Regions from separate parts of the Shewanella sp. SW1 genome, predicted to be linked through region 3. Evidence: predicted binding sites of a transcription regulator. Region 3 holds the regulator's gene; each other region holds the start of a gene.
The links. Region 3 encodes sigma-54, which starts transcription at its own class of promoters, with help from an activator protein. Its sites were predicted from a motif close to GTTGGCACGNNNNTNGNNT; they were not measured.

Region 1 (3,285 bases), on a different contig from region 3:
TTTGCTGGCTTTTTTAATCCACAAAAAACACATCGTCACCACAGGATTTTACGCAGGCATACAGTACTCATGCAATTTATGATGGAAGCGGCCTATGCCCAATCGTTAGAGCAGTTAACACCTGAACGTTTGACTGAGCTGACAGAGTGCGCACGGCATTATTGGTATCGGGAGTCTCAGTCATGACCACTTGGGTGTTATTAAGGGGATTAATGCGTGATCAGCGCCATTGGAATGGTTTCGATCAGCGTCTGCGACAAAAGGGATTGCGAGTGCTGACACCGGATCTTCCGGGCAATGGGACGTTATCCCATGAACTAAGTCCGCTTAAGATTGCCGATTATGCTCATGCCGTGTGGCAGCAATTAGATGAGCAGGTACAGGAAGGGGAGACTATTTATCTCCTCGGCTTGTCTATGGGCGGTATGCTGGCGCTGGAAATGGCATGCCAGCGACCTTGGCAGATAAGGCATGTTTTTGTATTAAACAGCAGTGCGGCGAATTTATCGTCTTGGTATCAAAGATTTAACCCGCTGAATGCATTGAAGGCTTTTTTCATGCGGGCTCGGGGTAACGCTTTACACCCAATCGAGTCGACTATAGTGCGTTTAACCAGTTTTCGTCATCGGCGAGACCGAGAGTTAATTGTCAAGTGGAGTGAGTTTCGCCGCGATACTACACCAAGTCTACGCAATGTATGGCGACAACTTTGGGCGGCTTTTCAATACCAATGTCCATTGACTGTGGAAGTGCCGATAACTGTGCTCTGCGGTGACCGTGATGCGCTGGTGAGTATGGCATCGAGTAAGGCGTTAGCATGGCATTTTTACACCGATTTGATTGTACTCGCGTATTGTGGTCACGATGCTGCTATAGATGCACCCGCAAAACTGGCGCATTATCTGTTGGACATTGTGGGGGCGACTAAGCCGCAAGTGCAGTTTTCTGCGGATAGTGAGCCTGCCAATACTCAATATGATTGCAACGATTTATTGGGGGAAGAAATAGCCTTAAACGAAGCGATATTTACTGTATGGGATGACAAAGCGCTATCCACTCTTGAAACCAAATAATCGAGAGTGAATAGCGCAGTTAACGCATTGTCTTATTAAGCTTTAGCCACTACGGTTTGGCCTATCGGTGTGAGGCTGAGTAAAGCTAACTTGAGATGCTGTATCCCAAAGGGAATACCGATAATCGTCACAAAACAAGCTAAGGCGTGGACCAAATGCCCTATGGCTAACCAGATCCCAAAGAGTAAGAACCAAATGATATTTCCTACCATGCCTAATGCACCTGTGCCCAAGTCTTCACGTCCAGTTAAGTGGCGACGGTTCATTTGTTCTTGGCCGAAGGGCCAAAAGGTCATTTCGCCGATAACAAAACAGGCGCGGCCGAAGGGAATACCAATGATACTGATAAAACACAGGATACCTGCGAGCCACCAAGCGAGTCCCATTACAAATCCGCCGAGTACAAACCAAGCTATGTTGAATATTAAGCGTAATACAGCCATTGAAAACTCCTTATGTTTACCCTGTTAGCCTTTATCGTTAGCTTCGATAAATTGAATATATGTCTAAGCGATAACTATGCCAACTATTTAAATTGTTCATAATCAATTGGTTAATTATATGTATTCGAGATTCATGTGTCATTTTCACTAGTTTTTCGCCAAATTGATAATTTCTTAAGGGCGTAACAGGAAGGGCGGAGTTACACTAGCCTTCCCTTAACTGGTTTAAAAAAAAGAGAATTTAATCGTTTGAGTAGCTTGATGTTTGCAAATTCCCCTGTCGATACATTTGCCTTTGCTGGCAGAGACATTTTCCTAAAACGTGATGATTTACTGCATCCGGCGTTTAGTGGCAATAAAGCTCGCAAATTCGGCTATTTTTTAGATCATGAGTTTGCAGGCATCAGCAAGGTGATAGGTCATGGCTCGCCATTGGCTAACTCACTGTATTCATTGTCAAAATTAGCGAAGGTGAAAGGCTGGCAATGTGATTTTTATGTAGATCATATTGCCAGTCAAGTGGTTAAACATCCTACGGGCAATTACGCTGCCGCTTTAGCGAATGGCGCTAATATTATCGATTTAAGTGTGTTAATAGCACAAAAGCAGGCGTGCACTCAGCCGCAATCTGAACCTCACGTTTTGTCAAATCTTAATGCTAGTCCTGAGCCTACTGTGCAAGTGGGCGATGTGCGACAGAGTTGCCAAGATTATATCGAGGCTCAAGTACTCGTGAATGAGCCGACGGCGCTTTTTATCCCAGAGGGTGGTCGCTGTGCTTACGCCGAATATGGGGTGAATAGATTGGCGCAAGAGATAATACAGTTTGCGAAGGCGAATAGATTGGTTGATTTAACGGTGTTTTTACCTTCGGGGACGGGAACGACAGCGTTATTTTTAAATCAGCATTTTATCCGTCAGCAAACGGATATTCGCGTCGTGACTTGTGCCGTTGTCGGTGGCGATGATTATTTGCGCTTGCAATTTTCGTTGCTTAATACGAATACCAGTGAGCATCCACAGATTGTTAATGTCGGCAAGAAATATCATTTTGGTAAACTTTATCCTGAATTTTATGCCATGTGGCAGCGGGTCTGCGCCTCAGGCGTGCAGTTTGAATTACTTTACGATCCCTTAGGTTTTATTGTGCTTGAGGAATATTTACAAGGCGGTGGCTCTCGTCCTGTAATGTATATCCACCAAGGTGGTTTACTCGGGAACGAGACCATGTTGCCACGTTATCAGCGTAAATTTGGGCAAAGTGGCTCATCCTGTGCCTCTGAGCATTGACTTAGTGACGCTAAGACATAATATGTTTGAAGCTATGTAATGCTAAGTTAAGCTGATGATTTGGAACGATGGGGAATATCAATGACTGAAGCGGAATATCTTGCCAATTACGATCCTAAGGCTTTCAAGGCTCAGCTACTGACAGTGGATGCCGTATTGTTTACCTATCACGATCAGCAACTTAAAGTACTCTTAGTGCAACGTTCAAACCATCCTTTTTTAGGTTTATGGGGATTACCTGGTGGGTTTATCGATGAAAATTGCGATCAATCCCTTGAGCAAACCGTGTTACGTAAACTACATGAGAAAACCGCGGTAGTGCCACCTTATATTGAGCAGCTATGCACTGTGGGTAATCGTAGTCGTGATATAAGAGGCTGGTCCGTGACTGTGTGCTATACCGCCTTGATGAGTTATCAAGCCTGCCAAATCCAGATTGATTCAGTGAGTGATGTTAAGTGGTGGCCATTAGCAGATGT
Region 2 (3,285 bases), on a different contig from region 3:
TGGTTGACCCCGGTTCTGGCCAACAAACACCCGTTATTGGTAACTTTTTCCTTTTATTGGCGACATTGATTTTCTTAGCAGTGGACGGCCATCTTTTGATGATCCGTATGCTAGTGGCAAGCTTTGAAACTTTGCCAATTTCTAATCAAGGCTTAACACTGACAAGTTATCGATCACTGGCTGATTGGGGGTCGTATATGTTTGGTGCGGCACTCACTATGTCGATATCTGCGATTATCGCCTTGTTATTAGTTAACTTGTCTTTCGGAGTCATGACCCGCGCCGCGCCGCAATTGAATATTTTCTCTATTGGTTTTCCGATCACTATGATTGGTGGACTGTTTATTCTGTGGTTAACCCTAACACCGGTAATGGCACACTTCGATGAAGTATGGTCGACGGCTCAAGTGCTGCTTTGCGATATGTTAGCGCTCCAATGTAACGCTGATGGCTTGATATGATGGGATTAGGAGAGGCCCATGGCTGAAGAATCAAGTGGCGAACGTACAGAGGAACCCACGGGGAGGCGTCTAGAACAGGCGCGGGAAAAAGGACAGATTGCACGTTCGAAAGAACTCGGGACTGCAGCGGTATTGATTTCGGCGGCATGTGGGTTTTATATGCTAGGCCCAAGTTTGGCCATTAGCCTAACTCGGGTGTTTGAAATTGTATTTACCATGGATAGGGCGCAAATTTTTGATACGAATGAAATGTTCAACGTGTGGGGCGTTGTTGCGAGTGAAATAGCCTGGCCCATGGCTAAAATTATGTTGCTGATTGTAGTTGTTGCGTTTATCGGTAACGTCTCTCTTGGTGGGATCAATTTTTCAACCCAAGCTATGATGCCAAAAGCCAGTAAAATGAGTCCCCTTGCTGGTTTTAAACGCATGTTTGGCGTGCAGGCTCTGGTTGAACTCACCAAAGGCATTGCTAAATTTTCGGTAGTAGCGTTTTCTGCTTATTTTTTATTAAGCTTCTATTTCAATGACATCATGTTGCTGTCTAGCGACCATCTTCCTGGTAATGTTTACCATGCATTAGATTTGTTGGTTTGGATGTTTATCCTGTTATGTTCCTCGATTTTGTTTATTGTCGTCATAGATGTGCCATTTCAACTTTGGAATCACAACAAACAACTTAAGATGACCAAACAAGAAGTAAAAGATGAGTATAAAGATACTGAAGGGAAGCCTGAAGTCAAAGGGCGAGTACGGCAGATGCAACGCGAGTTGGCTCAACGTCGAATGATGGCCGAAGTACCCAATGCCGATGTAATAGTTGTTAACCCAGAGCATTTTGCGGTAGCAATTAAATATGACGTGCAGCGTTCAGTCGCGCCTTTCGTTGTTGCCAAAGGTGTCGATGATGTCGCATTTAAAATTCGTGAGATTGCAAGGGCCCATAATGTGACAATCGTCTCTGCCCCGCCATTAGCAAGAGCTATATACCATACGACTAAGCTAGATCAACAAATCCCTGAAGGGTTGTTTACCGCCGTGGCACAGATTTTGGCTTATGTATTTCAGTTGCGCCAGTACCAAAAAGGTCGAGGACGCAAGCCTATCCCAATCCCGCTTAATCAACCCATTCCCGATGAGTTAAAATATTAAGACCTAAGCTAAAAATTCTTTGAAGTCGTGATATTATTGCAGACCAATACGCTATTGGCGTATTTTTTGCTTTCATGCTGTCATACGTCAAAGTTTAGGTAAATATGAATGGATGTTAGAGCGACTTTAGGTCAAGTAAAACAAATGCGCTTGAGTACGTTTAAAGGTATAGGCACTCCTATACTCGTACTCGCAGCATTGGCCATGATAGTTTTACCTATCCCTCCATTTCTATTAGACATACTCTTTTCATTCAACATAGCCTTAGCGCTCATCGTATTATTAGTCGCAATTTATACTGATAGACCGTTGGATTTTGCTGCTTTCCCAAGTGTCCTGCTAGTGGCGACGTTATTACGTCTTGCGCTGAACGTTGCCTCTACTCGTGTGGTTTTACTTGAGGGTCATAATGGCGGTGATGCCGCGGGTAAGGTGATTGAGGCCTTCGGTTCTGTGGTTATCGGTGGTAACTATGCCGTTGGTTTAGTGGTATTTATCATTTTGATTATCATCAACTTTGCGGTGGTGACTAAAGGTGCTGGTCGTATCGCTGAAGTTAGCGCCCGCTTCACCTTGGATGCTATGCCTGGTAAGCAAATGGCAATTGATGCTGACTTAAATGCTGGAACCTTAAATCAAGACCAAGCGAGAATACGCCGTGCCGAAGTGACCCGTGAAGCCGATTTCTATGGTGCGATGGACGGTGCGTCCAAATTCGTTAAAGGGGATGCGATTGCCGGTATAATGATCTTAGTGATCAATATCGTAGGTGGTTTCATCATAGGGATTGTGCAGCATGGCTTAAGTTTCTCTGAAGCGGTTGAAATTTATACCTTACTGACTATCGGTGATGGTTTAGTAGCGCAGATCCCTGGTCTATTATTGTCAATCGCCGCAGCCTTGATGGTGACCCGTCAAAATGAGTCAGGTGATATGGGCCAAATGATGATGAGTCAGATGTTTGACAGTCATAAGTCATTGGGTATCGCCGCCGGAGTCCTGTTTGTAATGGGTATTGTTCCTGGTATGCCACACATGGCGTTTTTAAGCTTTGCCTTTATGACAGCTGGTGCAGCTTATTTTGTTTATAAACGAAATGAAAACAAACGTCTTAAAGCGCTAGAACAAGTGAAATCAGGTCCTATAGAAAGACAAGATAAAGAGCCTAAAGAGCTGGGTTGGGACGATGTACATCATGTTGATACTATTGGTCTTGAGGTCGGATATCGTTTGATCCCTCTGGTAGACAAGGGCCAAGGTGGCGAGTTACTAAGCCGCATTAAAGGCGTGCGTAAAAAGTTGTCTCAGGAATTAGGCTTCTTAGTGCCCGCGGTGCATATTCGCGATAACTTAGATTTATCACCTAATGCGTATCGCATTTCACTAATGGGCGTCGTCGTCGGAGAGGCAGATATTCGTCATGATTGCGAATTGGCGATCAACCCTGGTCAAGTCTATGGCAAACTCGATGGTATCGAAACGCGCGATCCCGCCTTTGGCCTGGAAGCTGTATGGATCGCCCCTGAGTTACGTGAGCACGCACAAACACTAGGTTATACCGTCGTCGATGCTGCGACGGTTGTTGCAACTCATATTAGTCAATTACTCACAAATAATGCTGCTAAGTTGTTAGGTTACGAAGAAGTGCAACAACTGATGGATATGCTTGCGAAAC
Region 3 (3,285 bases):
ACGAGATCGTTACTGCCTTTGAGTTGCTCAAGCAAACTGCCAATCAATGGCAAGGGAAGGTTATCGACACAATAATAGCCGAGATCTTCGAGTACCCTAAGGGCGACAGATTTGCCTGAGCCTGAGCGGCCCGACACTATGACCAGTTTCATCCAGTGATTACCTGATAGAGTTCCGTTTCATCATGCGTCTTGCGTAATTGCTTTAATATTTGCTTGTCGCTCAGCTTTTCGGCCATGCAAGACAAGGTACTTAAGTGCTGCTGACATTGGTCTGCAGGCACCAGTAGTGCAAATAAAATATCAACAGGTTGCTTATCGATAGCATCAAATGCTATCGGCTCTTCACACTTAATTAGTATGGCAATGGGCTGATCTATATCGGCTAGTCGACCATGTGGAATGGCGATGCCGTTACCTATACCTGTGCTCCCCATCTTTTCGCGCGCCACTAGGCTTTCGAATATCTCTTGAGATGAGAGGGTCGGGTACTGGGCAGCGACTAAGTCGCTGATGAGTTCCAGTACCTTTTTCTTGCTGCCCGGAGTGGCGCAGGTAGTGCACTCCGGCCGCAGTATGGTACAAAGTTCCATTATTAGTGTTTTGTTAACTTCTCTTTGTGTTTAATAACCTGACGGTCAAGCTTGTCAATCAGGGCGTCTATAGCGGCATACATGTCAGCATGCTCTGAAGTAGCAAAAACTTCACCACCTATGAGGTTTATTCTCGCTTCAGCAATTTGTTGCATTTTCTCAACATTGAGCACAACGTGCACATTATTGATCTGTTCGAAATGGCGTTCAAGTTTTGAAAACTTTTCTTCTACATATGCACGTAACGATTCGGTAATTTCGACATGGTGTCCACTTAGGTTTATTTGCATAGAAACGTCCTCCGATATCCACTGTAGGTTATAAACTTTTACGCTGATTAGAAGGTGGAATAAGCATAGCCTCTCGGTACTTCGCAATGGTTCTGCGGGCTACGTTGATCCCTTGTTCTGCCAGAAGTTGTGCCATCTTGCTATCGCTTAATGGTTTTTTCTGGTTTTCCGCTGCCACCAGTTTCTTTATAAAGGCTCTGATTGCTGTGGATGAGCACTCACCACCATCGTCAGTACCGACGTGGCTAGAGAAGAAGTATTTTAGTTCAAAAAGTCCCTTAGGGGTATGCATGTATTTTTGAGTTGTGACCCGTGAGATGGTGGACTCATGCATTTCTACCGCTTCGGCAATATCGTTAAGCACCATAGGCTTCATGGCTTCTTCACCGTACTCAAAGAAACCTTGCTGATATTGCACTATGCAATTAGCAACTTTAAGCAAAGTGTCGTTACGGCTTTCTAGACTCTTAATAAACCATTTAGCCTCTTGCAGATGGCCGCGAATAAATTGGCTATCGGCTTGGTTTTTTGTGCTGCGTGCCATAGAAGCATAATGTTGATTTACATTGATTTTGGGCATGCAGTCAGGATTAAGCTCAACGACCCAGCGGCCATTTTTCTTCGACACAGACACATCTGGGATAACGTATTCGTCATTATTGGGCGTGATCAACAAACCTGGGCGAGGATTGAGGGTTTGGATGAGTGCTATACCATCCCTTAATTCATCCTCTTTTAATTTAGTCTTACGCATCAATAACCTAAAGTCTCGGGCGGCGATCAGATCTAAATGATCTTTGATCAGCATACGGGCGTTTTCTAGGTTGGGAGTATCAGCGGCGAAATGCGACAGTTGGATCAACAGGCATTCACTTAAATCGCGGGCGGCAACGCCTATGGGATCAAAATGCTGAATACGCTTGAGTACGGCTTCGACTTCGTCAAGCTCAACTTCAGGATTGCCCATGGCTTCGAGAATTTCTTCAGTGCTTTGGGTGAGATAGCCCTGATCGTCGATGGCATCAATAATGGCGGTGGCAATGGCTAAATCGGTTTCAGAAAACGGCGTGAGGTTTTTTTGCCATTCTAAGTGTTCGTACAAACCTTCACTGGTCTCGCCTTGGAAGGGCATATCGTCTTCACGACTGCCGCCGGGGCCTGAGTTTGGGGAGGCGGTAAACACTTCATCCCATGTGGTGTCCATGGGGAGCTCATCGGGCATGGATTCTTTGGTTAGCGACTCTGCCGTGTCTATGGTGGAGCTGTCTTTTTCTGGTGGCAGAGTGCTAGATTCACTGAAATCCGTATCGGATAGCGTTTGGTTTACAGGGGTTTTAGTGGCGTCGAATTGATCCTCTTCCAGCTCGAGAAGGGGATTAGAATCTAATGCTTGCTGGATCTCTTGCTGCAGTTCTAATGACGACAGTTGCAACAGACGTATGGCCTGTTGTAATTGTGGCGTCATGGTTAACTGTTGACCCAGTTTGAGCTGGAGTGACGCTTTCATGTTACCGCTGATCCCTACGTTATTATTGTTGGATGAGGTCGCTTATTATTATCTTGAGTGAAGCCCAATGGCGGTATAAATTGCCTCCATTGGCTTCGCTCGATTAACTATAGCCTGAATTGTTCACCTAAGTACACTGCCCTAACTTGCTGATTGTCTAAGATCTCTGCTGGAGTTCCTTCGGCAATAAGGTTTCCGTGACTCACAATATAAGCATGTTCACATACATCTAATGTCTCGCGGACATTATGGTCTGTGATCAGTACGCCAAGGCCGCGACTTTTGAGTTGTTCGATAATCTTCTTGATGTCGATAACCGAAATAGGATCGACGCCGGCAAACGGTTCATCGAGCAAAATGAACTTAGGATTAGCGGCTAAAGCCCGCGCAATTTCGACGCGGCGACGTTCGCCACCCGACAATGACATGCCTTGGCTGTCACGGATGTGGGTGATATGAAACTCTTCGAGCAGATGTTCTAGTTCTTCTTCTCGTTCTTCGTTTTTAAGTTCTTTACGAGTTTGCAGTACGGCCATGATGTTGTCATGAACAGTTAGCTTACGAAAGATACTGGCTTCTTGCGGTAAGTAACCTATGCCTTTGCGGGCACGCAGATGCATAGGATCTGCGGTTAAATCATCATCGTCGATAAAGATATGTCCCTTATCGCTCTTCACTAGCCCGACAACCATGTAAAATGTCGTGGTTTTACCTGCACCGTTTGGACCGAGTAGGCCAACGACTTGACCGGTTTTTACCGTCAGACTGACGTCTTTAACCACTTGGCGACTCTTGTAACTTTTCGCCAGATTTTGTGCTCTTAAGGTGATTTGGGTCATTTAGAGTCCTGCTTTTTTACAGGTTTATCCGCCGGAGCGTCTGATTTAGCATCATCT

Region 1: the regulator sigma-54 is predicted to act here: its motif matches at 1,582-1,600, upstream of L5M71_RS07615 (YccF domain-containing protein).
Region 2: the regulator sigma-54 is predicted to act here: its motif matches at 1,664-1,682, upstream of flhA (flagellar biosynthesis protein FlhA).

The regions. Positions count from the first base shown of each region.
Region 1 is NZ_JAKKSG010000006.1:170,466-173,750, reverse strand. It holds gene L5M71_RS07625 (M14 family zinc carboxypeptidase) at 1-186, shown strand, start outside; gene L5M71_RS07620 (alpha/beta fold hydrolase) at 183-1,073, shown strand; gene L5M71_RS07615 (YccF domain-containing protein) at 1,109-1,516, opposite strand; gene L5M71_RS07610 (pyridoxal-phosphate dependent enzyme) at 1,778-2,806, shown strand; gene L5M71_RS07605 (NUDIX hydrolase) at 2,888-3,285, shown strand, end outside.
Region 2 is NZ_JAKKSG010000012.1:145,447-148,731, reverse strand. It holds gene fliR (flagellar biosynthetic protein FliR) at 1-461, shown strand, start outside; gene flhB (flagellar biosynthesis protein FlhB) at 480-1,610, shown strand; gene flhA (flagellar biosynthesis protein FlhA) at 1,719-3,285, shown strand, end outside.
Region 3 is NZ_JAKKSG010000015.1:131,558-134,842, reverse strand. It holds gene rapZ (RNase adapter RapZ) at 1-152, opposite strand, end outside; gene ptsN (PTS IIA-like nitrogen regulatory protein PtsN) at 149-592, opposite strand; gene hpf (ribosome hibernation promoting factor) at 595-882, opposite strand; gene L5M71_RS14770 (RNA polymerase factor sigma-54) at 911-2,389, opposite strand; gene lptB (LPS export ABC transporter ATP-binding protein) at 2,497-3,228, opposite strand; gene lptA (lipopolysaccharide transport periplasmic protein LptA) at 3,225-3,285, opposite strand, start outside.